3 regions of the Stenotrophomonas sp. 85239_Sma genome follow, and region 3 is predicted to be linked to each of the others. Evidence: predicted binding sites of a transcription regulator. Region 3 holds the regulator's gene; each other region holds the start of a gene.
What was found. The regulator FliA, encoded in region 3, starts transcription of late flagellar genes. The targets are predictions, from matches to a motif close to TAAAGTTTNNCNNNCNNNGGCCGATAA.
Positions count from the first base shown of each region.

Region 1: ACYKG1_RS19345 (methyl-accepting chemotaxis protein) is a predicted target of FliA. The motif match lies at 1,978-2,004, and genes of this name have one in related genera.
Region 2: ACYKG1_RS18725 (methyl-accepting chemotaxis protein) is a predicted target of FliA. The motif match lies at 2,952-2,978, and genes of this name have one in related genera.

Region 1 is NZ_CM151163.1:4,160,941-4,170,707, reverse strand. It holds gene ACYKG1_RS19360 (ABC transporter substrate-binding protein) at 1-512, opposite strand, end outside; gene ACYKG1_RS19355 (VOC family protein) at 596-967, shown strand; gene ACYKG1_RS19350 (arylamine N-acetyltransferase family protein) at 987-1,829, opposite strand; gene ACYKG1_RS19345 (methyl-accepting chemotaxis protein) at 2,033-4,570, shown strand; gene ACYKG1_RS19340 (PepSY domain-containing protein) at 4,617-7,139, opposite strand; gene ACYKG1_RS19335 (TlpA family protein disulfide reductase) at 7,886-8,449, opposite strand; gene ACYKG1_RS19330 (protein-disulfide reductase DsbD family protein) at 8,446-9,767, opposite strand, start outside.
Region 2 is NZ_CM151163.1:4,040,043-4,049,809, forward strand. It holds gene ACYKG1_RS18720 (DUF2628 domain-containing protein) at 1-244, shown strand, start outside; gene ACYKG1_RS18725 (methyl-accepting chemotaxis protein) at 322-2,853, opposite strand; gene ACYKG1_RS18730 (NAD-dependent epimerase/dehydratase family protein) at 3,046-3,939, opposite strand; gene ACYKG1_RS18735 (S41 family peptidase) at 4,038-4,949, opposite strand; gene ACYKG1_RS18740 (MarR family transcriptional regulator) at 5,000-5,464, shown strand; gene ACYKG1_RS18745 (KGG domain-containing protein) at 5,790-6,101, shown strand; gene ACYKG1_RS18750 (MFS transporter) at 6,113-7,585, opposite strand; gene ACYKG1_RS18755 (TetR/AcrR family transcriptional regulator) at 7,711-8,340, shown strand; gene ACYKG1_RS18760 (VOC family protein) at 8,356-8,706, opposite strand; gene ACYKG1_RS18765 (hypothetical protein) at 8,811-9,011, opposite strand; gene ACYKG1_RS18770 (autotransporter domain-containing protein) at 9,200-9,767, shown strand, end outside.
Region 3 is NZ_CM151163.1:2,099,156-2,108,922, reverse strand. It holds gene flhF (flagellar biosynthesis GTPase FlhF) at 1-1,351, shown strand, start outside; gene ACYKG1_RS09900 (MinD/ParA family ATP-binding protein) at 1,338-2,225, shown strand; gene ACYKG1_RS09895 (RNA polymerase sigma factor FliA) at 2,222-2,965, shown strand; gene cheY (chemotaxis response regulator CheY) at 3,023-3,415, shown strand; gene ACYKG1_RS09885 (protein phosphatase CheZ) at 3,415-4,020, shown strand; gene ACYKG1_RS09880 (chemotaxis protein CheA) at 4,023-5,873, shown strand; gene ACYKG1_RS09875 (flagellar motor protein) at 5,964-6,704, shown strand; gene motD (flagellar motor protein MotD) at 6,706-7,722, shown strand; gene ACYKG1_RS09865 (ParA family protein) at 7,727-8,509, shown strand; gene ACYKG1_RS09860 (chemotaxis protein CheW) at 8,506-9,765, shown strand.

The DNA.
Region 1 (9,767 bases), 2.1 Mb from region 3:
GGTTGGCGTACACCGGCGGCGGCATCCAGATGCTGCTGATCGAACAACGTGATAGCGGCTGCCGACGTCTGCGCCCGCTCGATCATGGCGTGGCGCAGTTCACGGCTGAGAAACAGGTCGTAGGCTGCACCACGGCCGACCGCGATGCGCAATCCATCGCGATCGAGGTCGGCTGCCTGCTGCGCGGGGCTGTCCTCGCGCACCAGATAGGTGCCTTCGATCTCCACGTACGGGGCACTGAAGGCAACGCGGTCGGCGCGCGCCGGATCGATGGCCAGGAAGGCCAGGTCCCAGCCGTCTTCGCCTGCTGCGGCGACCACCGAGGCTGCGGCGTCGTGGCAGGTGAAACGGGCCTGCACGCCCATCCGCTGCGCCAATGCGGTAGCCAGTTCCAGCGAGGGGCCGCGCGGTGAGCGCGCATCGCCCTGTGCCAGCACCGGATTGCCCAGGTTGATCGCCACGCGCAGGAAGCCGTGCGGTGCCAGCGTACTTCGGTGGTCGGCCAGGGACATGCAGGACTCCACGGGGCAGGGGGGACGTCCAGCATGCCAGTGCTCCTGCGCAGGCGGCGTCAGCGTCCGGTTATCCTGCGCGGATGAACCTGATCCTGCATGTCGAGATCCCAGCCAGTGACCTGGCCCGTGCCATTACCTTCTACCAGCAGTGGTTGCAGGTGGAGATGGACGAACCGATCGTGCTGCACGAATGCCGCATGGCCTACCTGCCGTTCGCCGATGAAGCGGCGGGGGCCAGCATGGCGCTGGTGCAAGGGGCGGACTATCTGCCGTCCGAACAGGGTGCCCGCATCTACATCGGGGTTGATGACCTGGATGCCAGTCTTGAGCGTGCGCTGCGCGCCGGGGCCGAGCTGCGCTTCGGCCCGGCCGACGCCGGCGGCTGGCGCGTGGCCGAGATCCGCGACAGCGAAGGCAACCGGATCGCATTGCAGGCGCGCGCGGCTGTGTAGCGTCGAGCGATGCTCGACCCTACACGTGGGTCGCGGCGCGTGAGCGCTGCAGCCAGTCGTTGATCGCCGGATCCAGCCGCGGGTCGTCTGGAAGCTGGATGCCGAAGCGCTGCTGCAGCACGTCGCGCACGTCGCCGACGTCGTGCAGCGGGCGCTTGTCCGGTGCCTGCCCGGGGCGATACTCGGTGTAGTTGCCGCTGCCGATGGTGCGTCGCCAGTCCGGCCCGGTCAGTGACGCGCGCAGCTGGCCGGGGAAACCGGAATCGGGATGGGTGCACACGTACCAGTTGCCCACCACGTTGTCGATCGGTGCCGGCGCGTGCAGGTCGAAGCGATACATCGCCCGCCAGCCATCGCCGGACTCGGCGGACAGCACGAAATCCCCCTCGCCAGGCAGGCGCTGCAGCAGGAAGCGCTCGTGAGGCGTGGCCTGCGGCTGCGGATCCTGCAGGCGCAGCGGCACGGTCGGGGTCAGGCTGCCGAAACCGGCATCCACCAGCCAGTCGTCGCCGTCCACCTGCACGCGCAGCAGCAGGTGGGTCCGTGCCGTCAGTTCGCCGTCCTGGGCGGCCAGCAGCACGCGCGCGCTCAACGGCTGCGCATCGAAGCCCAGCGCTTGCAGCAGCGCCAGCAGGCCGCCGTTGAGTTCGAAGCAGTAGCCGCCACGGCGGTCGTCGAGCAGCTTGCGCTGGATGCTGTCCAGGTCGATCGGCACTGCATCGCGCAGCAGGCAGCTGAGGGTTTCGAACGGCAGCAATGCGTTGTGGCGCTGCTGCAGCAGGGTCAGGCCCGCCAGCGTCAGCGGTGGCGGTGCATCCAGCTGCAGGCGTTGCAGGTAGCGGGGGACATCGAGCGTCGGCATGGGGGCACCGGGCAGGGGAGGGACGTCCACTGTGCTCCCCCAACCGGGGTTGAGGTCAAGCACTGCGCGGGTGTCATCCCCCCGTCGCCTGTGCCGGGTACAAAGGCCGCGTCCGCCAGCAATCGGTGGGACTGAAGTAAGAACGCCCTAAAGTTGCTCCGTTTCCAGCCGATACAGGTGCGTCCTTCCGCCTGGAGTCTGTCATGTCGGCCGTCGTCCCCCACCTCCGGTCCCTGCGCATGCGGCTTGCCGCGCTGCGCTCGGCGTCCCCTGGCCTGCTGCGCTGGCTGCAGCCACACCGGCTCAGCGTAGCCAACAAGCTCAAGGCGACCCTGTGGGTCTGTGGCCTGGGCCTGGTGGCGATCGCCGCCGTCTACGCCTGGACCGCCCATGCCAGCACGCAGGCGGCGCGCAGCCAGGCCAGCTACCAGCACGGCAGCGACCTGGCCGCGAGCCTGGCCACGCGGGTGGCCGAGGCGCGTCGCCTGCAGACCCAGTATGCACGCAGTTTCGACGATGCCGACCGCGCGCAGCTGCTGGCGACGCAGCAGGCGCTGAAGGCCGATCTTCAGGCGTTGCGCGCGATGCCGATGGATGCCGGCCGGCGCGAGGCACTGCAGGCACTGACCGAAGCCGCCAGCGCGTTCTCGCAGGGCGTGGCCGCCCTGTTCGAACGCGTCGATGAGATGGGGCGTGGTGATGCCGGCCTTGCCGCCCAGCTGCAGCAGGCCGCCGACAGCCTGCAGGCGCAGGTGGATGCGCTGCAGCGGCCTTCGTTGGCGTTGTCCCTGCAGAGGATGCGCCGGCAGGAGGCACTGCTGCTGCTCGATGGCGACTCCACCCATGCCGACCGTGCAAGCGAAGAGAAACTGCCGTTCGATCTGGCGCTGGTGGGCTTGCCGACCGATGCGCAGGACGCCCTTCGCAACGGCATGGAGGCCTATCAGGTCGCGTTGCTGGGCTATACCGCCGCCCGCGTTGGCCTGGATGTGGAGGCGCAATCGCTGTTGGATACCGCCGCTGGCGTGGCGCCGGCGCTGGCCGCCTTCCAGCAGGCCCAGGTGGCGGCGCTGGCCAAGGCACAGGCGCGCCAGCAGGCCGGCGCACGCACCATGAGCGTGCTGTTCGCAGTGACCCTGCTGCTGGTCGCCGGTGTATTGATCACCAGCCTGGTGCTGGTGCTGCGTGCGGTGCGCCAGCCGATCCAGGACACCCTGCGCTTTGCCAGCGATATCGCCGACGACCGCTTGGACACCACCCTGCGCGTCTACAACGCCAATGATGAGATCGGCCAACTGGCACAGCGCCTGGTCGACATGCAGCAGCGCCTGCGTGCGCGCATCGGGACCGAGCGTGCCGTTGCGCGGGGCAATACCCGGGTGCGCCAGGCGCTGGACAGCGCGCAGACCGGTCTGATGGTGATCGATGCCGAGGGCCAGGTGGCATACGTCAATCCGGCACTGCTGCAGCAGCTTGAACGCCATCTCGAAGACCTGGTGGGCAGCGATGCAGTGCGCCTGCATCCGGCGCTGGCCAGCCTGGCCGGCGTGCGTCAGCGCGAGGAGCGCGAGATCGGTCATGCCGGCGTGCGCTACCAGCTGATTGCCAACCCCATCATCGACGAAGGGCAGTTCCTCGGCATAGCGGTGGAATGGCGCAGCCGTGCGTTGGAAACCCTGCTGGAAACCGAAGTGGCTGCGCTGGTCGATGCGGCGGCACACGGTGACCTGCATGGCCGCATCGCGCTGGAGGGCAAGCAGGGCTTCGTGCGCACGTTGTCGACCAGCATCAATCGCCTGCTGGCCACCTTTGAAACCAACCTCGGTGACCTGCAGGCACTGCTGGCTGCGCTGGCCCGCGGCGACCTCAGCGTGCGCATGGAGGGTGACCTGCAGGGTGTGTTCGCGCGCATGCGTGACGATGCCAATGCCACCGTCGCGCAGCTGGGCCACATCGTCAGCCGCATCCAGCAGGCCACGTCCAGCCTGGATACCGGTGTCGGCGAAATCGTCACCGGCCACCACGATCTGTCGCAGCGCACCGAGCAGCAGGCCGCCAACCTGGAAGAGACCGCAGCGTCGATGCAGGAGCTGACCGACACCGTGGGCCGCAACGCCGATGCCGCCGGTCGCGCCGATGCCCTGGTGCAGGGCGCCGCAGCGGTGGCCCAGCGGGGTGGCGAGGCCGTTGGCCAGGTGGTTGCAACCATGCACGGCATCAGCGAAGCGTCACGGCGGATCGGTGACATCACTCAGTTGATCGATAGCATCGCCTTCCAGACCAACATCCTGGCGCTCAACGCGGCGGTGGAAGCGGCGCGCGCCGGCGAGCAGGGCCGCAGCTTCGCCGTGGTGGCTGCGGAAGTACGCCTGCTGGCGCAGCGCAGCGCCGAGGCGGCCAAGCAGATCAAGGGGCTGATCGAGGATTCGGTGGCGCGTGTCGGCCAGGGCAACCAGCAGGCCGCACAGGCCGGCACCACGATGGGCGAGATCGTCGGCAGCGTGCAGCAGCTGGCCGACCTGCTGGCTGGCATCCGTAGTGCGTCGCAGGACCAGCATGCCGGCATCGCACAGGTGAACCAGACCATCGTGCAGATGGAGGCCAGCACCCAGCGCAATGCCAGCCTGGTGGAAGAGGCGGGGGCCTCGACTGCGCAGATGCAGGCGCAGGTGCATGCCCTGGCCGAAGCGGTGGGCGCGTTCCGCCTGCAGTCGATGCCGCAGGCGCGCGCGGCGGCCTGAAGCTGCCCGGGTAGTGCCGGCCGCTGGCCGCCACTACCCGGGTGGCTCAATACACGTCGCGGCGGTAGCGCCCGTTCTCCAACAGCGTTTCCACCGCGTCATCACCCAGCGCGGTACGCAGCACCTGGTCCACGCCCTCGGCCATGCCCTGCAGCGAGCCGCAGACATGGATCACCGCACCGCGTTGCATCCACTCGCGCAGCGCATCGGTGGCCGCCTGCAGGCGATCCTGCACGTACCCCCCCTCGCCATCGCGCGAGAACGCCAGGTCCACCCGCGTGAGATGGCCCTGGGCCTGCCAGGCCTCGATCTCGTCGGCGAACAGGAAGTCGCGCGCACGCTGGCGTTCACCGAACAGCAGCCAGTGCCCGTGCTCACCTGCATGCGCGGCTTCGCGCAACAGGCTGCGCAGCCCGGCGATGCCGGTGCCGTTGCCGATCAGCAGCATCGGCGCAGCGCCGACACGATGGAATCCAGGATTGCGGTGCACACGGGCCACAATGCTGGCACCGATCGGTGCATGCAGCGACAACCAGCCCGAGCCCAGCCCGGCTCGACCGGAGGCGTCATGCACCAGCCTCACCACCAGCTCCACCACACCGTCATCCGTACAGGAGGCGATCGAATACTCGCGGCCAGGCAGCAGCGGCAGCCCGGCCAGCCACAGGCAGGCATCCTGCACCGCCAGCGCGGCCTCGGCCTCCGGCAGCTCGCGTTCGCTGGCCAGCGCCAGCAGCGTGCGCGGATGGCCATCGACCAGCAGTGGCTGCAGCGGGTCCAGCCCATGTGCCTTCAACACGGCACCGGCATGCCGCGCGTTGTGACGGGGTGAGATGTGCAGGATGTCACCCGCCTGCCACTGCACGTCGGCCGGTGCCGCAAGACGGATACGCCAGATGGCCCCGCCGATGCTGCCCGGGTTGAGGCGGTCGCGGCCGAGCAGGCGCCACTCATGCATCTGCGTAGCCGCAGGCAGCACGCTGTCATCGGTGGTGATGCCGGTGAGCGCACCCAGCTGCTGCTGCCACTGGCGCAGCGCCGGCACCGAAGCGGCATCGACATCGATGCGCTCGAACAGGGGACGCGCGCCGTTGGCGACCAGCCAGCCATCGAACTGTCGGCCGAAGCCGCAGTAATACGGGTACTGGCGGTCACCCAGCGCGAGCAGGCCGAACTGCAGGCACGACAGTTGCAGGCGTTGCGCGAGCAGTAGCCGCGCCGCGCGGCGCGCCGCATCCGGCGGCTCGCCGTCGCCGAAAGTGCTCAGCACGAACAGTGCCTTCGATGCACGCAGCAGTTGCGCGGCATCGACGTGCGCCAGCGGCAGTACCTGCACTGCGTGACCGGACGCCTGCAGCTGCGCGGCTGCGCGCCATGCAAGTTGTTCGCCCAACCCGCTCTGGCTGGCGTGCACCACCAGCCACGGTAGGCCAACACCCTCGGCAGCCGTCGCGGGCAGCGACTGGCGCAGCCCGCGCGCGGCACGCTGGCTGCGGCGCCGGTCCAGGTACAGCATCCAGCCCGTGATGAAGAACAGGCTCATGCCCACGCTGCTGAGCATCACCACCACGCGCCCGGGGACGCCGAAGTAGCTTCCCGAGTGCAGCGCGAACACGCTGGTGGCCAGCTGGCCACCCGTGCCCTGGCGTGCATAGGGGCGGGCATCGAGCACCGCACCACTGGCCGGATCGAGCTGCAGCAGGTCATGCGCACGATCGTGGTGGCCGCCGCGCTGCGACGGATCACCGGCCATCACCCGCACGTTCAGTGCCTGCCCCGGCTTCTCCGGCAGGCGCAGGTCGATGAAGCCGGTGCGCACGCCGGGCAGCGCGTACAGCGTGGCCTCGATGCGATTGAGGTTCAGAGCGGCGTCGGTGGCGACCTTGTGCTTGGCGGCCGGTGCGACGCCCAGCAGGGTGTTGGCGGCATTGCGGTACCAGTCGAACGACCACCACAGGCCGGTCAGCGCGCTCATCAAATAGATCAGCAGCACCCAGGTGCCGATCACCGAGTGCAGGCTCCACAGGAAGCCGCGGCCGCTGCGCTTCCACTCCACCGCCAGCCAGCTGCGCCAGTGCCACCAGCGTCGTGGCCAGCGCAGGTAAAGACCGGACAGGGTGAAGAACAGCAGCGCGATGGCACAGCTGCCGGTGATCCACTTGCCGCGTTCGCCAGCGGCGAGGTGGCGATGCAGGTCCTCGACGAAGTCGAAGAACGCCTGCCCGCGCAGGGCGCTGAAACGCTCGCCGCTGTAGGGATCGAAGTACACCCAGTGTTCCTTGCCGCCGGCAAAGCGCGCGACCGACGGCCGCTGTCCGGTGGCATCCACGCGCAGGCGTTGCAGGGGGCGTTCGCTGCCGGCCTGCAGCAGCGGCACCAGTTCACTGAGTGCAAGGGGATGCTGGCCGTCCGCATGGTGCTCGGCGATTTCGGCGAAGCCGGGATTGGCCGCGCGCAGCAGCTCGTCCTCGAAGGACAGCGTGGCGCCGCTGAGGCCCATCACGGCCAGGACGGCACCGGCGGTGATGCCCAGCAGCCAGTGCAGTTGGAACAGGGCGTTCTTGAACATCGAAGGAGGAGGGCCCGGAAGGCTGCCGCCCGCATCCTGCGCAACAGCAAATGAGAATTAGTCGCGGAATTCTCCGTGGCGCCCTGCCTGCGGTCAAGCAGGGGGTATCAGCCGGGCGGCGCCCGGCACCCGCGGTAGTGCCGGCCGCTGGCCGGCAACCTCAGAAGCAACAGCCGAAGCAACAGCGTGAATTCCGTGGATTGGCGGGGTGGGTCCGGTTGAGGGGGACGCTGCAAGTACATCCATGTAAGCTCGGTCGCCGCATCCATGCGGCTCACGCCCCCTCAACCGGACCCACCCCGCCTTCGACAGTTTCTCGGGACCTGCCGTAGATCCATGCCATGCATGGACGCTTTTCGTTCAAACGTCGAAATATTCGATTTCGTTGGAGAGTCATCCACGCATGGCGTGGATCTACCGTGTCGACCAAGGTCGACACCTACCAACAGCTGCGGGAGTCTGTCAGAGGCGGGGCGGCGTGGCTGGGCAGGACCGTTGGCGCCATGGATGGCGCCATCGAGCCCCCATGGGTGAGGGCGCTTTGCTTGCGAAGCACTGCTTCGCAAGCGCCCGAACGCACAGCCGCCAGCGGCTGGGCCGGACCCCGGAGGGGGGGTACGGCGTGTCCTGCCCAGCCGCACCGCCCCGCCAGGCCATCAGCAATCCGGAGCCGCATTGGCTTTGGCTGTCGCTGTTGCTGTTGCTTGAAGGCCTCTGCGGGTGCAGGGCGCAGCCCTGCCGAACCCTCACTTCACCCAGCTGTCGATCTCGCCGTGGGCGAACGGTCCCAGCTTCGCCTTCACCAGCCGCCCCTGTGCATCGAACAGTACGCTGTAAGGCAGCAGGCCCTGCGCATTGCCCAGCTGCACGCTGGCATCGCGTGGCCCGGGTGCCTCGATCACGATCGGGTAGTCTACCGGCACCTGCTGCAGGAAGCGGCGCACATCCTCCGGCGTATCCAGCGCCAGGCCAAGCACCTGCACGCCTTGGTCGTCCTGGGCAGCGGCAAAGCGCGCCAGCTCGGGCATTTCTTCCACGCAGGGCGCACACCAGCTGGCCCAGACGTTGATCAGCAGCGGGCGGCCGACAGCGTGTTGGCGCAGGTCCAGCGGCCGGCCTTCAAGATCGGGCAGCGACAACGCGGGGAGACTATCGCCGACCTGCAGGGCGGGTGCCGCAACCGCGGCAGCAGGCGCCACTGGCATGGGCCCGGGTGCAGCCGGCGCCGGTGCCAATCGATGCCCGGCCCACAGGCCGATGCCGGCGGCCAGCACCGCTGTCCACAGCAGCGCTGGCCGTTGCCACTTCATCGTGCGGTGCGCAGCAGCGCTTCCTCGACCACCGCCTGGGTCAGCAGGGTCGGCAGCACGGTCGGCGGCGCGCCGGGGCCGTACACCACGTACAGCGGCACGCCCACGGCCTTGTGTTCTTCCAGGAACGTGGTGATCTGCGGGTCGACATTGGTGTAGTCACCACGCATGTACACCGCGTTGGTGCGCTTGAGCAGTTCCTTGAAATCCGGCCGCGACAGCACGGCACGTTCATTGGCCTTGCAGCTCACGCACCAGTCGGCGGTCATGTTGACGAACACCACGCGGTTGTCGGCGCGCAGGCGGTCCAGCAACTGCGGCGAATACTCGACCACGTTCTCGCTGGCGGACTGCGCGGCCCGTGCCGGCGGTGCCAGCTGGGTCACGCCCCAGGCAGGAACCAGCGCACCGATTGCCAGCAGCACGCCTAGCAGAGTCACCGCGCGCGAGCCGGTCCAGCGGTTGCGTTCAAACAGCCACAGGCCGAAGGCGAACAGCAGCAGGCCACCCAGCACCAGTGCCATGCCGTCCACGCCGCGCTGCTTGCCCAGCACCCACAGCAGCCACAGCGCGGTGGCATACATCGGGAAGGCCAGCACGTGCTTGAGCGTTTCCATCCACGGGCCGGGCTTGGGCAGGCGGCGTGCCAGTGCCGGCACGAAGCCGATCAGCAGGAACGGCAGCGCCAGGCCCAGGCCGAGGAACAGGAACACCGTCATCGCCTTCAGTGGCGGGGCAATGAAGGCATAGGCAATCGCCCCGCCCATGAACGGGCCGACGCAGGCACTGCCGACCACGCAGGCCAGCGCACCGGTGAAGAAATCTCCGGCCGGACCGCTGCGGCTGGCCAGCGACTGGCCAAGATTGCCGATGCCACCACCGAGGGTGAACACGCCCGACAGGCTCAGGCCCACTGCAAACATGATGTACGCCAGTGCGGCCACCACGCCCGGGTGCTGCAGCTGGAAGCCGATGCCAACCGCGTTGCCGATCGCACGCAGGCCCACCATCAGCGCACCGATCACCGCGAACGCGACCAGCACGCCCAGCGTGTACCAGAGTGCATGGCTGCGAGCACGCTGCGGGCTCTCGCCACTCTGCGCAAGGCTCAGCACCTTCAGCGACAGGATCGGCAGCACGCAGGGCAGCAGGTTAAGCACCAGGCCACCGGCCAGCGCCAGCAGTAGCACCCAGACGAACGAACGGTCCGGGTTCGGCGTGGTCGCCGGTGGACGCGTGCGCAGGGCGTTGCCATCGCGCGCATCGGCGGCGAGCTCATTGCCTGCACCCTCACTGCCGGTGGCGGCGGGAGCGGCGT
Region 2 (9,767 bases), 1.9 Mb from region 3:
GAACTTCTTCGCGTTGTTCTTCGGCGCCATCTACCTGTTGATCCTCGGCATGTGGCGCAAAGCCCTGGTGGTGATCGGCATCAACATCGTGCTGGCCATCGTCACCATGTTCCTTCCGGACATCGTCGGGCGCATGCTGTTCATCGCCATGAACCTCCTTGTCGCCTCCAGCACCAACTACAGCTACTACCTGGAGAAGGTGGAAGGACGCACCAGCTGGAACCCGTTTGAAGGAATGTTCTGAGCCAACCGACCTGCGCCGGATGCGCGGCGAGGATGCACCCGACGCCCGGCCCCCGCCGGGCGTCTTCGTTTCCGGGATCACGCCGCGCGGCGGGCGGTGGCCTCCGGCTCGGCCTGCAGGCGGAAGCGCGACACCGCCACCGCCAGCTGCTCGGCCTGCTCCTCCATCGCGCGGGCGGCGGCGCTGGCTTCCTCCACCAGTGCGGCGTTCTGCTGGGTGGTTTCGTCCATCTGCACCACGGTCTGGTTGACCTGCTCGATGCCGGCCGACTGCTCGCGCGAGGCCGCTGAGATCTCGGCCATGATCTCGTTGACCCGGCCAACCTGACCGACGATTTCCTGCATGGTGCGGCCCGCGCCGTGCACCAGCTGTGCACCGGCACCGACCTGCGCCACCGAGGCGTCGATCAGTGCCTTGATCTCCTTGGCCGCACCGGCCGAGCGCTGTGCCAGCGCGCGCACTTCACTGGCGACCACGGCGAAACCACGGCCCTGCTCACCGGCGCGTGCCGCTTCCACTGCCGCGTTCAGCGCCAGGATGTTGGTCTGGAAGGCAATACCATCGATCACCGAGATGATCTCGGCGATACGCTGCGACGACGCCTCGATCTGTTCCATGGTGTGCACCACCTGGCCGACCACCTCGCCGCCTTCGCTGGCCACGCCCGCTGCGGAACCGGCCAGCGCGTTGGCCTGCAGCGCATGGTCGGCATTCTGGCGCACGGTGGATGTCAGTTCCTCCATCGACGCGGCCGTTTCTTCCAGGTTGGCGGCCTGCTGTTCGGTGCGCCGCGACAGGTCACTGTTGCCCGCAGCGATCTCGCCAGCGGCCAGGCGGATGCTGGCCGCCGACTGCTGGATCTGGCCGACGATCCGGGTCAGCTGCTGCACGGTGCTGTTGGCATCGTCGCGCATCACCGCGAACACGCCGTGGAAGTCGCCCTGCATGCGGGCAGTGAGGTCACCGGCGGCGATCGCGCGCAGCAGCGTCGACAGCGCAGCCAGGTTGTGGTCGCTGACCTGCATCATCGTGTTCAGGGTCTCCACCATGCGGCGGAAATCATGGTCGAAGCGCAGTGCATCACCGCGCACGGCGAAGTCACCGGCGGCGGCAGCGGCGGCCAGCTGCTGGATCTGCTCGTTGATCGCAGCCAGGTTGCGCTTGGTGGTCGCCATCGCAGCGGTGAACTCCGCCTTCTCGCCCGGAAGTGCTTCCATGTCCACGCTGAGGTCGCCCACGGCATAACGCTGCATCACTTCAACCAGGCGCTGGGTGACCGCGTTGCTGGAGGCCACCAGCTGGTTGCTGTCGGCCACCATGCGGCCGTACTCGCCCGGGAACGCCGCGGCATCCATGCGGTAGCTGAGTTCACCGGCATCGTGGCGGTGCGCCATTTCGGCCTGCGCGGCCATCACCGCTTGCAGCTGGCCACGCATGCCCTGCATTGCATCCAGCAGGCGCCCTACTTCGTCGTTGCTGCGCGCCGGCAGCGTACTGTCCAGCTTGCCGGCGGCGACGTCGCCGGCCACTCGCACCGCTTCGGCGAGCGGGCGGATCGCCAGGCGGCGCAGCAGTACATAGACACCGGCGCTGAGGGTCAGCGCCGCGATCACGCCGACCAGCAGGGTCAGCCACAACAGCTGGCGCGCTTCGGCCACGATCACCGCATGCGGCATCACCACGCCCAGCGCAAAGCGCTGCGGGGCGTTGCCCACGCGCAGCGGCACGTACGCGCGCACGTTGCCGGCCGCATCGGGGCTGAAGGCCTCGAACGGACGATCAGCGGCGATGTCGGCCAGCATGCTGCGGGTCAGTGCATCGTTGCGCGGCTTGCCGATCTCGGTGGCATTGGCCGAGGCCAGCACCACGCCCTTCGGCGACAGCAGTTCCACCCGGCCGGCCCCCATCGGCTTCAGCGTGGCCAGGTGCTTCTGCAGTGCCGCCAGCGAGAAGTCCACGGTGAACACGCCCAGGAACCTGCCGTTCTCGACGATCGGCGTGCTCAACGTACTCATCAGCACCTGCTGCCCGGCGATGTCATAGGCGTACGGTTCGCTGACTTTCGGCAGCTTGTCGCGACTGGGGACCATGTACCAGTCACCGGAACCGCTGGCAGTCTCGGTGTAGTCGGTCATCACCGACTGCTGTGGCTTGCCGTCATGCCATGCCCAGTAGCTCATGTAGCGGCCGGTGGCATCGTGCGCTTCGGTGTTGACGAAATCGGCATCCTTGCCATCGAAGGCATCGGCCTCCCACATGGTGCTCTTGCCCAGCCATTCCGGATGGGCGCGCAGCTGCTCACCCAGCACGGCGGCCAGGCTGGCGCGATCGGTGACATCACCACGGGCGCGCTGGGCCAATACGCTTTCGACCATGGCATCGTTGCTGGCGAAGGCCGTACCAAGATCGGCCGCTACCCGGCGTGCTTCGGCGGTGGCCTCGCTGGTCATGGTCTGGCGCGAGGCGCTGATCAGGCTGGCGCTGGCCTGTCGGTAGATCAGGAACGCGGTCAGGCCGAAGCACAGCAGCGCGATCACGGCGGTGCCCAGCATCAGCTTGTGGGCGATGCTGCCCGGGCGGCGGGCAGCGGCGGAACGGGAAGAAGGCATGGGAGGGTCCGCAAGGCAGTTCAGGACGACCGGCGCCACCAGGGCACCGCGCAGGCCACCGGCCGCCGGGACGGGCCCGGCGCTGGAAGCGCACCGGGTTAGCGGCCGCCCGCCAACGAGGTTGAGGCGGCTGGCCTGCACATTCCTGAATCCGCTCAGGGTCGGGGCAGCTGCCCATCCTTTGCGTCGGCCTCACTCGGCCACGCGGTCCTTGATCCACTGCGCGCGCGGCAGGACCTCGATGCTGCCGACGGCGTACTGCTGCAGCACGTCGTCCGGCCCGAAGCACGGCTGCCAGCCCAGCACCCTGCGCAGGCGGGCACTGTCGTAGACACGGTCGATGCTCAATGGCAGCGGCCAACCTCGGCGTTCGAATTCGGCCAGCAGTTGCGGCGCGCGACGGGCCAGTACGCTGCGCGGGTGGGTGGCCAGCTCCAGGCAGTCCTCGCGCCGGAACGGCGTCGGTGCGCAGGCGAGGTAGCGGGCGAATCGGGCGCCTTCGTCGAGCAGCAGTGCAGCATGTGCGCTGGCCACATCGCGGGCATCGATGCCGCGGTGCAGGCGGAACATCGCCATCCGTTCGGGCGGTTCCGGGAAGCACCGGCCCATGCGCAGCACGCGAACGCTGAAGCCCGGCGTGGCGGCAGCTTCAGCCAGGGTCTCGGCCTGCAGCTTGGTGCGATGGTAGATCGTGCGCGGCAGCGGCTCGGTGTCTTCGTCGATCCAACGGCAGCCACCGGCTACCACGGCATGACCGTACAGCGCCGTGGTGCTGGTCAGCACGAAACGCCGTGCGCCGGCTTCGCGCGCGGCCTGCAGCAGGTGCGCGGTTGCCTCCACGTTGATCTGCTGGAACACCGCGTCCGGCACCAGCCCGACATGCGGGGCATGCAGGGCCGCGGTATGGATGACCGCGTCGACGCCCTGCACCGCACGCGTGACCGCCTGGCGATCGGTGACATCGGCAATGATGCGCGTGGTGGCGAACGGACTGCGATCCAGCCCCACCACTTCGTGGGCGGCCGCCAGCGCACCGAAGATCGCGCGCCCGATGCGCCCGGAACTGCCGGTCAACAGAATCTTCATTGAGTCCATTCACTCGAAGCGCCCGGGAACTACCGGGATGCTTCGATTCTAGGCATGCAATCGCGCATCTGCGATAGGACAGCCATGCAATCGTGCGTTCATCTTGACGACTTCGCAGGCGCCAGCAGTTGCCGCGCGATGAACAGCGGATCGTCGCCACCGGCCACATCAGGCCTCACGCCGGTACGTTCCCAGTTGCCGCCGGTGCGCAGGTTGATCGGTTGCCGATCGGGAATACTGATCTGATAGCCATCGGGCAGCAGCACAGGATCGCCGAACATATGCGCTGCGCCCCCGCTGCGCGTGCCGACAATGCGCGCGCGCCCCAAGGCCTGCAGCGAGTAGGCGACGAACTCGGCCGCCGAGCCGGTGCGGCGGTCGATCAGCACCACCAGCGGTTTCAGGTAGGCGGGCAGGTTCGCCGGTGGCAGCGGTACCGGCGTGCGCCGGCCGCGCTGGTCCAGCTGCTGCACTGTGTCGATCTTCGCGTCCAGCAGCGTGCGTACCAGCAGATCGGCACTTGCATCATCACCTCCCCCGTTCTGGCGCAGGTCCAGCACCAGGCCATCAGTGTCGGCCAGCAGCATGAAGGCCGCCGCCAGCTTCGGCCGTGCCAGATCCAGCGGATAGAAGGTACTCAGCCGCAGGTAGCCAACGTTGCCCTCCAGCACCCGCACCTCGCGCACGCCGGCGCCATTGCTGCGGGCATCGGCACGCCAGGCCATCAACCAGTCGTCCTGGCCGACCGCCGAATCTACGCGTTCAACGTGGAAGTGGCCATCGAACGTGTCCAGGTCCTGGTTCAGGCGTGCGCTGAACGCAGCAGGATCCGAGCAGCTGTCCGCATAGCGCAGCTGCGTCGACCAGCTGCGCAGGGCGTCGGCGATGCGGGCGCCCTCCGCCTCGTCCAGGTACTGCGCCTGCACGGCGCTGGCCGCCGCCTGCAGGACTCCGTCCTGCGCGGGGCAGGCTGCCGCCAGCAGCACGCCGAGCATCCAGGAGACCGCCATCATCCACCCCCGCATTGAATATATATAAGTGCTTATATATCATTCCGGTCATGGATCTCCAACACGCCACGCTGGGCACCCTGCTGCGCGCCCTGCTCGACCAGCTGGACCCGGCTGTGGAGCAGGCCTACCAGGATCTGCAACTGGACTACCGGCCCCGCTACACGCCAGTGCTGCGCACGCTGATGGCGCAGGGCCCCTGCCGGATCAAGGACCTGGCGCTGGCCTGTGGGCTCAGCCACTCGGCGCTCAGCCAGACAGTGGCGGCGATGTTGCGCGCTGGCTGGCTGCTCGCAACCAGCGGCGATGACGGGCGCGAACGCATCCTGCACTTGAGCCCACGCGCGCGACGGGCGTTGCCTGCGCTGCAGGCACAGTGGCAGGCCACCGCACAGGCAGCGCGCAGCCTCGATGCGGATCTCGGCCAGTCGCTGGAGCAGGTACTGCGCGAAGCACTGGTGGTGCTCGAACAGCGGCCCTTCGCACAGCGCCTGCAGGACGCCCGTCGGCGCTGAGGCGTTGCTGCTCAGCGGCCATCTCGACTTCGCTGAGGAAGATCCAGCTGCCATCTGCCACGCGCAGCTGCAGCGTGTGGCACTGCACAGCCCAGCAGTGCGAGCCACCCGAATGTGCTCATGCTGTTCTGTCCTCTCTGCGTGGCCATCGCGCATGGCGGCCCATGCTCGCCAAGCCGCGCAATCCGCGCAATCCGCGCAGCAGCGTAGCTGCGCCGTGAATGCCAGTGCGGTGCGGCGTGAAGGCAGCGATGCCGGTGCGGACACTTCCTTAGCCGGGCTCCGGCAAGGATGAGCGTCCCCTCCATGCAACGGGAGCCTTCACATGGCTGACCAGCATCACGGCACCTCCCCTCGTGGCTTCGCTTCGATGGACCAGGACAAGCAGCGCGCGATCGCTGCAAAGGGCGGACGCGCCGCCCATGCGTCCGGCAATGCACATGAGTTCAGCCCGGCCGAGGCACGCGTGGCGGGACGCAAGGGCGGCGAGGCAATCAGCCGCAATCGCCAGCACATGGCGGCGATCGGCCGTGAAGGCGGGCACGCACGCCACGCCAATGCACGGCAGCAGCAACAGCAGCACGCGGCCGATGCCGCGCCAACGACGGAGGAGGGGCCGCAACGCCAGCAGGGCTGACTGCAGCGCACTCAAGCGCGCTGGCGCTGGCGGTACAGGCCCAGCGCTGCCAGCAGGGCCAGCACGCCGGCGACGGCCATCGCCCAGCCGAAACCGCTGGCGATTGCGCCGCGGTACCAGGCCAGCGTCTGCGCCCCTGGCAGCAATGCCGACGGCTGCAGGATCAGCGCGCGCGCCTGTGCGGCCACTGCGGGTTGCCCTGCCGCCTGCGCGGTCGCAGCGAACTGCCGCACCGCGCGCAGGCCCATCAGGCTGCCCAGCAGCGCGATGCCCAGGCTCATGCCCGCCTGGCGCAGCGCGTTCATCGTGGCCGACGCAATGCCAGCCCGCTCCACGGGGACACAGGCCATCACCGCCATACCGGTCGCCGGCACCGCCAGGCCCATGCCAACGCCCAGCAGCGTCAGCAGGGCGCTGGCGTGGCCACGCCCCGTGCCCGGCGCAAACGTGGCGATCGCACACAGGGCCACGCCGGTCAGTGCATACCCCGACACCAGCGCGGTATGCAGCCCGATGCGTGCCACCAGGCGGCCGAACAACAATGACACCACGCCCATCAGCAGGAACTGCGGTACCAGCTGCGAACCCGCCTGCGCCGCATCGTGGCCCTGCGCCTGCTGGAAGAACAACGACAGGAAGAACAGGCTGGCATAGGCGGTGAATCCAAGGACGAACGAGGCCAGGTTGAGCATGCCAAAGCCAGGCATTGCCAACAGGTCCACCGGCAGCAGCGGCCGCGCCACGCGACGCTCGACCCACGCAAACAGCGCCAGGCCGAATGCCGCGATGCCGAGTGCCAGCAGCGTTGCAAGTGCCAGCGGGCCGTGCTCGCCGATCGCGATCAGGCCGTAGCTCAGCGCACCCAGCGCAACAATGCTGAGCAGCTGCCCGACCGGGTCCAGCGCGGCCTGCTGCGGATGCCGCCGCTCCGGAATGCCCCAGGCCCCCAACGCCAGGGCAAGCAGGCCCAGCGGCAGGTTGATCAGGAAGATGCTGGGCCAACCGGCGCGCTGCACCAGTTCACCGCCCAGCAGCGGCCCCAGCACCAGCGCCAGCGCGCTGAACGCCGACCAGCCACCGATCGCGCGTGCACGCGGGCGTGCTTCGGGAAACGCATGGCTGAGGATCGGCATCGCACTGGGAATCAGCAGGGCACCGGCCACGCCCTGCACCGCCCGCCCCGCCACCAGTGCCGGCAGGCTGCCAGCGCAGGCACACAGCAGCGAGCCCACGGTGAAGATCGCCACGCTGAGCAGCCACATGCGGCGGTGGCCGTAGCGGTCACCCAGCGGTCCCGCCGACAGCATCACCGCCGACAGGGCGATGGCATAGGCATTGATCACCCACTGCAGCCCCGCCATGTCGGTGTGCAGTGCCTGCTGCAGTGTCGGCAGCGCGACGTTGACGATGCTGATGTCCAGCGAGGCAAGGAAGGTGCCCAGATAAGCCGCCAGCACCAAAGCCGGCCGTCGGAAGCGTTGCATGTACGGATCCCGGGGGAGGATGTGGGCGCATCGTAGTTGACTGACTGACCGTCGGTCAATGACTGGCGGTCAGTCAATGCGGGAGGACGGCTAGAATGAGCACCGTCGCACCCGGACCCCGCCCCATGCAGATCCCCGCTGCCGCTAGGCCCCGTACCAAACCCGCTGAAACCCGCCAGGAAGAGCTGATGGACGCCGCGCAGGCGCTGTTCCTGTCACAGGGCGTGGAAGCGACCACCATCAGCGACATCGTGGCCGCCGCCGACGTGGCCAAGGGCACGTTCTATACCTACTTCGCCTCGCGCACCGAGATCCTGCAGGCGCTGGCACAGCGCTACACGCAGCAGTTCATGGCCGAGGTCGACCACGCCGTGCAGCAGCAGCCTGCCCACGATGACGTGGCGCGCCTGCGCGCCTGGATCCGCGCCAACATCGAGATCTATGTACGCACGCACGCGCTGCACGACGTCGTCTACGCCAACCATCACCACCACCAGCGCGGCAATGCCGAGCGCAACGCCATCCAGCAGCAGCTGCTCAACATCCTCGAGGCGGGCACCCGTGCAGGCCTGTGGCAGCTGCCGGCACCGCAGGTCACGGCCTCGCTGATCTATGCCGGCGTGCACGGCGCCACCGACGATCTGATCGCGGCACCGGCACAGGACGCCGAGACCTTCATTGCGGCGGTGGTGGCCGATTGCCTGCGCATGGTCGGCGTGTCGCCGGCCCCGAAACGTGGCGGCACGCGGCGCTGAAGCGCTCGCCGTCGCTCAGGCGTGGGCGAGGATGTTCAACAACCGACCGAACGGGTCGCGGACGAAGAAGCGCCGCACGCCCCAGGGCTCGTCGGCCGGGCCATATTCCAGCGCGATGCCCGCCGCGCGCATGCGCTCCAGCACCTCCTGCAGGTTGTCCACTTCGATCGACAGGTCCGGCACCGGTGTGCCGGAACCCCCTTCGCTGGCGAAGCTGACCTGTGCCAGCGCACTGCCCTGCCCGCCATGGGTGACGATCCAGCCATGGTCCATCACCACCGGCATGCCGAGCAGTTCGCCGTAGAACGCTGCGGCACACGCGGGGTCGGGGGTGGCGATGTTGGCGACGACACGCTTGACGGCCATGGACCACTCCAGCAGGAAGAATGCGTCGAGACTGCCCGACCCTGCGCACAAACAGAAGAGCCCCGTCACAGACGGGGCCCGCCCTCAGCCGTACACGGCAGGGCTTACACCGCGCCGCAGCGCTCCATGATGCATCGATCGTATTCGTACTGGCATTCCATGGCATCACCACCACCGGATACACACGCCTGATAGGCCTTCCAGCAGGGCAGATCGCAGGGCTGAACCGGTCCGGCCACGGCCACCGAGCCGCTGCAGGCCAACGCAAACACGGCACCGGCGATCACTTTCCCGAAAGTACGCATCGACATCGCTCCTTGATAAGCCTGGTGAGCCCAGGCCAGGCCACGGTAAAGGGGCCAAGGGGAAACCAGGTGAACGTGTGCGTCACACATAATTAACGCGTTCATAAAATTCCCTTCACATCACTGGGGGATACCGCCACGCCTTGGCGTTAACGGCCTTGTTGTCCGTCAACCAAGGAAGTTGTCTGATGAATCACCCGCTGTACGGCCGTTCGTCCCGCTCCCTGTCGCACCGCCCGCTGGCGCTTGCCGTCGCCAGTTCGCTGCTGCTGGCCACCGCGCTGCCCGCCATGGCTGGCGAATCACTTGATGCCTGGCAGCAGCAGCGCCAGTTGCAGGCTGCATGGGCGCAGCCCGCTGCCAACACGCCGCCCGCAGCCACGGCTATTGCACCTGCCGCCGGCAGCACCGCCGTCCTCGGCAACCCGGGCGATCCGGCCAGCTGGCGAAGCGATGAATTCAACGCCGATTGGGGCCTGGGTGCGATGGGCGCCGACTACGCCTATGCACGCGGCCTGACCGGCAAGGGCGTACGCCTGGCGCTGTTCGACTCGGGCTCCGCGCTGGCGCATCCGGAGTTTGCAGGACGCAATACCTCCAGCATCACCATCGGTGCCGACTGCGCGACGCCGGGTGTCGTCGCAGGTACCGGCGCCTGCGGGCAGACCCGCGGCGAACAGCCAGGCTTCAACTACTACGGACTCGGCGCCGGCGTTCCGGCCTCACTGGCGGCACGCCTGATCGCGGCTGGCCTGC
Region 3 (9,767 bases):
GGAACCGGTCGCCGCCACCACCTCGGCCGTCGCCGCCCTCGCCCGTGCCGCCGTCGGTGCCACCGGCCGCACCCTGGACAGCGCCGACGAAATCGTGCCGACCCGCGGCAGCACCGGCTTCGCCGCCACCCTGGCGCGCGCCGCCGTCAACGAACCGGCACTGCCGGAACAGAGTTACGCCCCGTTTGCCGAAGCCATCGTCGCACCGGCGGCCACCAGCGCCACGCCGGCCAACCGCGCCCGCTTCCAGATCGATCCGCCGCACGAGGCGCATCACGAAAGCGCCGCACCGGCCGTTCAGCCACCGCCGCTGCCGACCGCTGCCGTGACCGATGCGCAGCCCGAGATCGCCCGCAGCGAACCGGCAGCGGCCGAAGCCGCCGTCGACGCCAGCCCGGCCCCCATGCTGGCCCCGGCACCGACGCTGACCGTGGTCGCCCAGGACGACGCCGAGATCCGCCAGCTGCGCCAGGAAGTGGCCGGCATGCGCCAGGTGATCGAGCGCGAGATGAACCGCTTCACCGACGAGCGCCTGCGTGGCTGCCCGGTGCGCGCCACCGCGCTGGACCTGATGGACGAATACGGCTTCGATGCCGGCCTGGCCCGCGACGTGGCCATGCAGATCCCGCTGGAGACCGAGGCCCACCGCGGCCGCGGCCTGATGCTGGGGCTGATCTCGCGCAAGCTGCCGATCGCCCCGGTCGACCCGCTGGAAGAAGGCGGTGTGATCGCCCTGGTCGGCCCCACCGGCGCCGGCAAGACCACCACCATCGCCAAGCTGGCCTCGCGCTTCGCCGAGAAGCACGCGCCGCGTGACGTCGCCCTGGTCACCACCGACACCACCCGCATCGGCGCCCGCGAACAGTTGTATGGCTACGGCCGCCAGCTCGGCATCGCCGTGCACGAAGCCAACAGCGGCACCGACCTGGACCAGCTGCTGGAACGCCTGAAGGACTACAAGCTGGTGCTGATCGACACCGCCGGCCTGGGCCCGCGCGACCGCGCCCTGGCTGCCCAGCTGCAGTGGCTGCGCGCCGCCCGCCAGGTGCGCACGCTGCTGGTGCTGCCGGCCAACACCAGCTTCGGCGACATGGACGAGGTGGTCCGCCGCTTCGGTGCGGCCAACCTGCAGGGCCTGGTGCTGAGCAAGCTGGACGAGACCGGCCGCTTCGGCAACGCCCTGTCGGTGGCCGTGGACCACGCCCTGCCGATCACCTGGGTGACCGACGGCCAGGACGTCCCGGAAGACCTGCACCGGGCCAGTGCAGCCAATCTTGTACTTCGCCTTGAAGATTTGCGCCGAGCGGCCGATATGCCCTGCAACCCGGAGTTGAACCATGCCGTCGCGTGAGTACGCCAAGCTGACCAAGACCTTCCCGCTGTCGGCCACCCGCAGCGAGCCGCTGGGCCCTGTGCGCACCATTGCCGTGACCGGCGGCAAGGGCGGCGTGGGCAAGACCAACGTGTCGGCCAACCTGGCCGTGGCGCTGGCCGGCATGGGCAAGCGCACGCTGCTGCTGGACGCCGACCTCGGCCTGGCCAACATCGACGTGATCCTGGGGCTGAACCCCACCTTTACGTTGGCCGACCTGGTTGCCGGCCGCTGCACGCTGGATGACGTCATCGTTGAAGGCCCGAACGGCGTGCTGGTGGTCCCGGCCGCCTCCGGCCGCCGGCACATGGCCGAGCTGGCCCCGGCCGAACATGTCGGCCTGGTCAATGTGTTCTCCGAGCTGGAACGCGAGCTGGACATCATGGTGGTCGATACCGCTGCCGGCATCACCGATGGCGTACTGACCTTCTGCCAGGCCGCGCAGGACACCGTGGTGGTGGTCTGCGATGAGCCGGCCTCGATCACCGACGCCTACGCACTGATCAAGGTGCTGTCGCGCGAGCGCGGCGTGGACCGTATCCAGGTGGTGGCCAACATGGTGCGCGACCCGAACGAGGGTCGCGTGCTGTACGAAAAGTTGACCCGCGTCTGCGAGAAGTTCCTCGCCGATGTCTCGCTGAACTACCTGGGTTGCGTGCCGCAGGATGATTGGCTGCGCCTGTCGGTGCAGCGCCAGCAGCCGGTGGTGAAGGCCTACCCGTCCAGCCCATCGGCGCTGGCCATCACCGAGATCGCACGCCGCACCGCGCGCTGGCAGGCACCGACCGAACCGCGTGGCGGTGTCGAGTTCTTCCTCGAGCGCATTCTCAAACAGCGCGGGGTGGCCGCATGAAAGGCGCAGCCCAGTACAGGGAAGTCCAGCGCTCGGCGGCCAACGAGGTCATCGCCCAGCACTCGGACCTGGTGAGGCGCATCGCCCACCACCTGGCCGCACGCCTGCCGGCCAGCGTCGAAGTCGACGATCTGATCCAGGCCGGCATGATGGGCCTGATCGAAGCCTCGCGCAGCTACGACGCCGACCAGGGCGCCTCGTTCGAAACCTATGCCTCGATCCGCATCCGCGGCTCGATGATCGACGAGATCCGCCGTGGCGACTGGGTGCCGCGCTCGGTGCACCGTCGTGCACGCGACGCCGCCGCCACCATCCGCCGCCTGGAACAGAGCACGGGCCGTGCTGCCAGCGCCACCGAAGTCGCCGCCGCGATGGAGATGCCGCTGCCCGAGTACCTGCGGCTGATGGAAGACGCCGCACGTGGCCAGGTGCTGAGCCTGGAATCGCGCATCGAAGACCAGGGCGAACTGGACACCGTCGCCCAGGGCGGCCCGACCCCGCAGCAGGTCCTGGAGCGCGGCGAATTCGGCCGCGAGCTGGGCAAGGCGATCGGCCACCTGCCCGAGCGCGAACAGCTGGTGCTTTCGCTCTACTACGAGCAGGAGCTGAACCTGAAGGAGATCGGCGCCGTGCTCGGCGTGAGCGAGTCGCGGGTCTGCCAGATCCACGGCCAGGCCGTGCTGCGCCTGCGCGGCCGGCTGAAGATATTCGAGGCCGCCGATGCCGGCCTCGAAGAATGAACATCCCCGAGGCGTCTGCCCCCGGCCGCCCGGAATGAACAACAAAGGAACTCTGCTTTGAACAAGAACATGCGCATCCTGATCGTCGACGATTTCTCGACCATGCGTCGAATCGTCAAGAACCTGCTGGGCGATCTGGGCTTCACCAACACCGCCGAAGCCGAGGACGGGCATGCCGCGCTGTCGCTGCTGCAGAGCCAGTCGTTCGATTTCGTGGTCACCGACTGGAACATGCCGGTGATGACCGGTATCGAGCTGCTCAAGGCGATCCGTGCCGACGCCAAGCTGAAGACCCTGCCGGTGCTGATGGTCACCGCTGAAGCCAAGCGCGAGCAGATCATCGAAGCGGCCCAGAACGGCGTGAACGGTTACATCATCAAGCCGTTCACCGCGCAGACGCTGGAAGAGAAGCTCGGCAAGATCTTCGAACGCCTGGCAGCCAGCGCCTGATGGATACCACGGTCGACAAGAACGCCCTCGCCCTGCGCCTGCAGGAAGCCCTGGACGCACTGGAGTCCGGTGACGAAGCCGCGTGGCGGCAGCGCATCGATGGGCTGGTCGCGCTGCGCACGCAGCCGATGATGAGTGGCCTGTCGCGGCTGGCCCGCGAGCTGGGACAGGCACTGGGTGAACTGCCGACCGTGCCCAGCGAAGCCGGGGAACTGGACGATGCCTGCGCACGGCTGGACCACGTGGTGACGATGACCGAACAGGCCACCCACCGTACCCTGGACCTGGCCGAGGAATGCCGCAGCCTGACCGAACAGCTGCGCGCCGAAGGCCTGCAGCCGGGCCAGGACGCGCAGCTCGAGCGCATCCGCCACAACCTCACCGAGATCGCCCTGACCCAGAGCTACCAGGACCTGACCGGGCAGATCATCCGTCGCGTGGTCGGCATCGTCCGCCGCGTGCACGAAGGCTTCGGCGCGCTCGGCCTGCCGCCGGAACAGCATCGCACCGACCCGGAACTGGCCGGGCCGGCACTGAAGGGACTGGACCGCCACGCGGTCTCGCAGAACGACGCCGACGACCTGTTGTCGGATCTGGGGCTGTAAGCATGAGCGCTGTATCCGACGACATCACTGCCGATTTCATCATCGAGGCACAGGAGATCCTGGATCGCCTCGGCGAACAGCTGGTGTCGCTGGAGCAGGCACCGCAGGACGCCGAACAGCTCAATGCGGTGTTCCGGGGCTACCACACGCTGAAGGGCGGCGCCGGCTTCCTGGGTGTCACCGCCATGGTCGAGCTGTGCCATGCCGCTGAGGAAGCGCTGGGCGCCGCGCGTGCCGGCCAGGCCGTGCTGCAGGCCCATCACTTCGACGCCGCCCAGCAATCGCTGGATTACCTGCAGTCGATGCTGGATGCGGTGTCTTCCGGCACCGAGCCGGGCTATGCGCCGCCGGACCTGATCGCTCAGTTCGACGTGCATGGCAGTGCTGTGGCCGCACCCGCCGCCGCAGCAGCACCCGCTGCGGGTGGCAGCGACCTGATTACCGACGACGAATTCGAAGCGCTGCTCGACCAGCTGCACGGCGGCAACGCACCGACCGCAGTGGCGCCGGCAAGGAAGGCCGACGACGGGCTGATCAGCGAAGACGAGTTCGAAGCCCTGCTCGACCAGCTGCATGGTGGCGCCGCACCCGGCGCCAAGCCCGTGGCTGCGGTGGCGCCGGCACCGATCGCCGCCCCGCGCCCGGTGGCCGCACCGGCACCGGCACCGGCGGCCAAGCCGGCCGCCAAGCCGCTGGCCGAAGCCGAACACACCGTGCGCGTGGACACCAAGCGCCTGGATGCGATCGTCAACCTGATCGGCGAACTGGTGCTGTCGCGCAACCGGCTCAAGACCCTGCGTGCACGCCTGCGCGACGAGGAGCTGGACCGTGCGGTGTCCACCCTCGACATCGCCACCGCGCGCCTGCAGTCAGCGGTGATGCGCACCCGCATGCAGCCGGTGGGCAAGGTGTTCTCGCGCTTCCCCAAGGTCGCCCGCGACGTCGCCCGCTCGCTGAAGAAGGAAGTGGACCTGGAGCTGATCGGCGCCGAGACCGAGCTCGACCGCAACCTGGTCGAAGCGCTGGCCGACCCGCTGGTGCACCTGGTCCGCAACGCCATCGACCATGGCGTGGAAATGCCCGACCTGCGCGAAGCACAAGGCAAGCCGCGGATGGGCCATGTGCGGCTGTCGGCACAGCAGGAAGGTGACTACGTCAGCATCGAGGTGCAGGACGATGGTGCCGGCATCGATCCGGAAAAGCTGCGCGCGAAGGCACGCGAGAAGGGCCTGATCGATCCGGAAGCGGCTGCCCGCCTGAGCAGCGAGGAGTGCCTGCACCTGGTGTTCCTGCCCGGCTTCTCGACCAAGCAGCAGGTCACGGATATTTCCGGCCGCGGCGTTGGCATGGACGTGGTGCAGTCGCGCATCCGCGAACTCAGCGGCCAGATCCAGATCCAGTCGGAGCTGGGCCGCGGCAGCCGCTTCCTGATCCGCGTGCCGCTCACCCTGGCGATCCTGCCGACCCTGCTGGTGCAGGCCGGCGAGGACGTCTACGCGCTGCCGCTGGCGCGCGTGATGGAAGTGCTGCACGCACCGCGCACCTCGCTGGGCTGGTTCGATGGCCGCGCCGTGCTCGATCGCCGTTCGCACACGCTGCCGCTGGTCGATCTGCGCCAGTGGCTGGATGTGACGCCTGCTGCGTCGACCCTGCTGACGATCGTGGTGCTGCAGGCCGGCGAAGCGCGCTTCGGCCTGGTGGTGGACCAGGTGCGTGGGCGCGAGGAAGTGGTCATCAAGCCACTGCCGAAAGCGCTGCGCGGCCTGCGCGGTTATGCCGGTGCAACCTTGATCGGCGATGGTCGCATGGCCCTGATCCTGGATGTCGATGGCCTGCGCAGCCCGCACGATTGACCCGTTTGCTGAACCCGAAAAACTGTGAAGTCGCACCAGTAGCCCGTACCGGTGTCTCAAGTCCCATTCATACAAGCCGATACCGGATCCATGGATAGACTCAGCCTCATTGGACTCTTTCTCGCCCTGGCCTCGCTGGTCGGCGGCAGCATCCTCAAGGGCGCCGGCCTGGCGTCGTTGTGGTCGCCTGCGGCGTTCGTGATCGTCATCGTCGGCACTGTTGCCGCGATCCTGCTGCATACCTCGCCGGCGGTGTTCAAGCATGCGTTCAAGATCGTGCGCTGGGTGGTTCGCCCGCCCCACAGTGATCGCCGCGAGCTGATCCAGCAGATCGTCGAGTGGAGCAACATCGCCCGCCGCCAGGGCCTGCTGGGCCTGGAATCGCAGGTGGAAGCACAGCAGGACCCGTTCCTGCGCAAGGGCCTGCAGCTGCTGGTGGACGGCGTCGAGCCCGAATCGATGCGGCACATGCTGGAAATCGAACTGGGCAGCCAGGAACACCAGGACCAGGCCGGCGCCAAGGTGTTCGAGGCGATGGGCATCTATGCACCGACGCTGGGCATCATCGGCGCCGTGCTGGGCCTGATCGCGGTGATGAAGAACCTGGCCGACCCGAGCAAGCTCGGCCACGGCATCGCCGCCGCGTTCACCGCAACGATCTATGGCATCGCCTCGGCCAACCTGCTGTTCCTGCCGATCGCCGCCAAGCTCAAGAGTGTGATCTCGCACAACACGCGCGACCGCGAAATGGTCATCGAAGGCCTGATCTCGATCGCCCAGGGCGAAAACCCGCGCAACATCGAAACCAACCTTTCCGGCTTCCTGCACTGACATGGCCCGCCGCAAGCACCACGAAGAGCATGCCAACCACGAAGCATGGGCGATCCCCTATGCCGACCTGATGACGCTGCTGCTCGCCTTCTTCGTGGTCATGTACGCAATTTCCTCGGTCAACGAGGGCAAGTACCGGATCATGGCCGACGCACTCACCGATGCCTTCGGTGGCGCGCCGCGCACGATCAATCCGGTGCAGGTCGGCAACAAGCAGGTGCAGGGCGGCGGCTGGGACAGCCCCTCGGTGATCAAGTCCGGCACCAAGATCGGTCCGTCCGCACCGGCACCCTCGCACGACCCGACCCTGCTGCCGTCGATGGCCTCGCAGATGCGCATGCCGGTTTCGGTACACAACCAGGAACAGATCGCGCGCGCCGAGCGCCAGCTCAACAGCATCGCCGACCGCCTCACCGCCGCGCTGGCGCCGCTGATCGACCGCGGCATGATCAGCGTGCGCCGCACCGAGCTGTGGATCGAAGTCGAGATCAACAGCGACATCCTGTTCCCCACCGGCTCGGCCGCGCTGGACGTGCACGCGCGGCGAACCCTGGCCAGCCTGGCTGAAGTACTGCGCGACGTACCCAACAGCGTGCGCGTGGAAGGCCACACCGACAACGTGCCGATCGCCACTGCCACCTTCCCGTCCAACTGGGAGCTGTCGGCCGGACGCGCCGCCAGCGTGGTGCACCTGTTCGCCGACCAGGGCGTGCAGCCATCGCGCCTGGCGATGGTCGGCTATGGCCAGTTCCGCCCGCGCGAAGAAAACGACAGCGCGCAGGGCCGAAACCGCAACCGCCGGGTGATGGTCATCATCCTGGCCGACACCTCGCACTCGGTGGATCCGCTTGGGCAACGCCTGAACGCGGCCTCCGGCGCCACTGACAGCACCGCCACCGAACAGGCCGCCGCAACGCCGGCCCGCGCTCCCACCTCCCCCATCGCACCGGTGACGTTGCCGCCGGTGCCGGCTGGCAGCCGCGTCGGCGCCGCCGTTCCCCCGGCAATGAAGGAGTAACCCGATGCGCATCTGGGCAGTCGCCAACCAGAAGGGCGGTGTCGGCAAGACCACCACCACCCTCGCCCTCGGCCGCGGGCTGGCCGCGCTCGGCCATCGCGTGCTGCTGATCGACCTCGATCCGCATGCCTCGCTCAGCCGCGCCTTCGGCGTGCCGGTGGATCCGCCGCCGGCCGGCGTGCTGGAACTGTTCGGCGCCCCGCCGGCCGACCTTGCCAGCCTGTGCCATGCCAGCAACATCCATGGCCTGGACTACGTCTGCGCACAGTCCGCGCTGGCCACGCTGGAACGCCGCAGCGCCAACCAGCCTGGACTCGGCCTGGCCCTGCAGAACGCGCTGGCGCGCCACCAGGGTCAGCACGACTACATCCTGCTGGACTGCGCGCCGACCCTTGGCCTGCTGATGATCAACGCACTGGCCGCCGCCGACCGCCTGATCATCCCGACCCAGGCCGAGCCGCTGGCCCTGCACGGCCTGGACGGCATGGTCCGCACCGGTGAGATGGTCGAGCGTTCGCGTCGCCGACCGCTGCCGATCTCGATCCTGCCGACCCTGTTCGATCGCCGCACCCGCGCAGGCAACGAGTCGCTGCGCACCATGCAGGACCGCCACGGCAGCCGCGTATGGGAAGACGCGATTCCGATCGACACCCGCATCAGCAACGCCGCCGGCCTGACCCTGCCGAGCGTCGGCGAGGACTACCCGGGCCGTGGCCTCGCCGCCTACCGTCGCGCGTTGAACTGGATCCTCGGCGAGGATGCCCGTGCCCTGGAGCAGGCCGCATGAACAGTACCGGCATCCTCGACGACTACCTGGACGAACTGCTCGGCGAGGCGATCGCCCCGGCCGCCGTTCCCCTGCCCGCGCCGGTCAGCGCCGCCCCGGACCAGCCCAGCCAAGCCTCTGCCGAACGCGAGCCGACCTGGGATGACCTGCCGGCCGAGGTGATCTACGAAACCGAGACCATCGCCGCTGCCGCTTCCGCTTCCGTGGACAACGCCTCACTGGAGGCCGCCTTCGAGGCCGCCTCCGCGCCTGTCAGCGTGATCGATGCAGAACGCGAACCGACGTGGGACGACCTGCCCGCCGAAGTGATCTACGAAACGGACGCCCTCGTCGCAGTCCCGGCCGACGATGGCGCCGCGCTGGAGGCTGCCTTCGAGGCCGCCGCCGCACCGGCCAGCACCGCAGCCCCAGAACGCGAGCCGACCTGGGATGACCTGCCTGACGACGTCATCCACGAGCCCGCGCCGGCCCCCGCTGCAGGCACCGGCCCGGAGCCCACCTGGGACGATCTGCCGGACGAAGTGATCTACGAGACCGATCCGGCTGACAGCCAGCGCCTCGCCCACACCGACAGCCCCGGGCTGCAGGCCGCGTTCGAGGCGGCTGCCGGCGGCGAAGACGTCCCCACGCCGCCGCCTGCCGTGGTCGCAGCGCCGGTGGCACCACCGGCGGCACGTCCTGCACCGGCCCCGGCCGCACGCGCCGCCGCCACACCGGCGCCGCGCGTCGCCGTCGACGCCCCCGCAGGCAACCGCCCCGGCACCTGGCAGGAACTGCAGGCGCAAGCCCAGCAACCGGCCCGCAGCCCGCATCCGCAGAACCGTCGCGCCGGCGAACGCACGTCGCGCTGGCTGCGCCTGCGCTGCGGCACCCAGGCCTATGCCCTGGAACTGCTGAAGGTCCAGGAGGTCGTGCTGCCGGTGCCACTGCTGCCATTGCGTGGCACCGCCGCAGCCATGCTGGGCATCATGAACCTGCGCGGCCAGGTCGTCCCGGTGATGGACCTGGGCCTGCACCTGGGCGCGGCGGCTGCCGAGGACGACGCCCAGACCCGTATCGTGGTCCTGGAAGAAAACGGCGAGACCATCGGCCTGCGCGTGTCTGCAGTGGAAGACGTCGCCAACCTCACCGATTCGCAGATCGAACCGCCCGATACCGCACGCATCTGCCAGATCTCCAATGATCTGTTCCGTGGCGTGGCCCGGGTCAGCCAGCGCCCGATGATCCTGCTCGACGCCACCCGGCTGCTGAGCTGAGC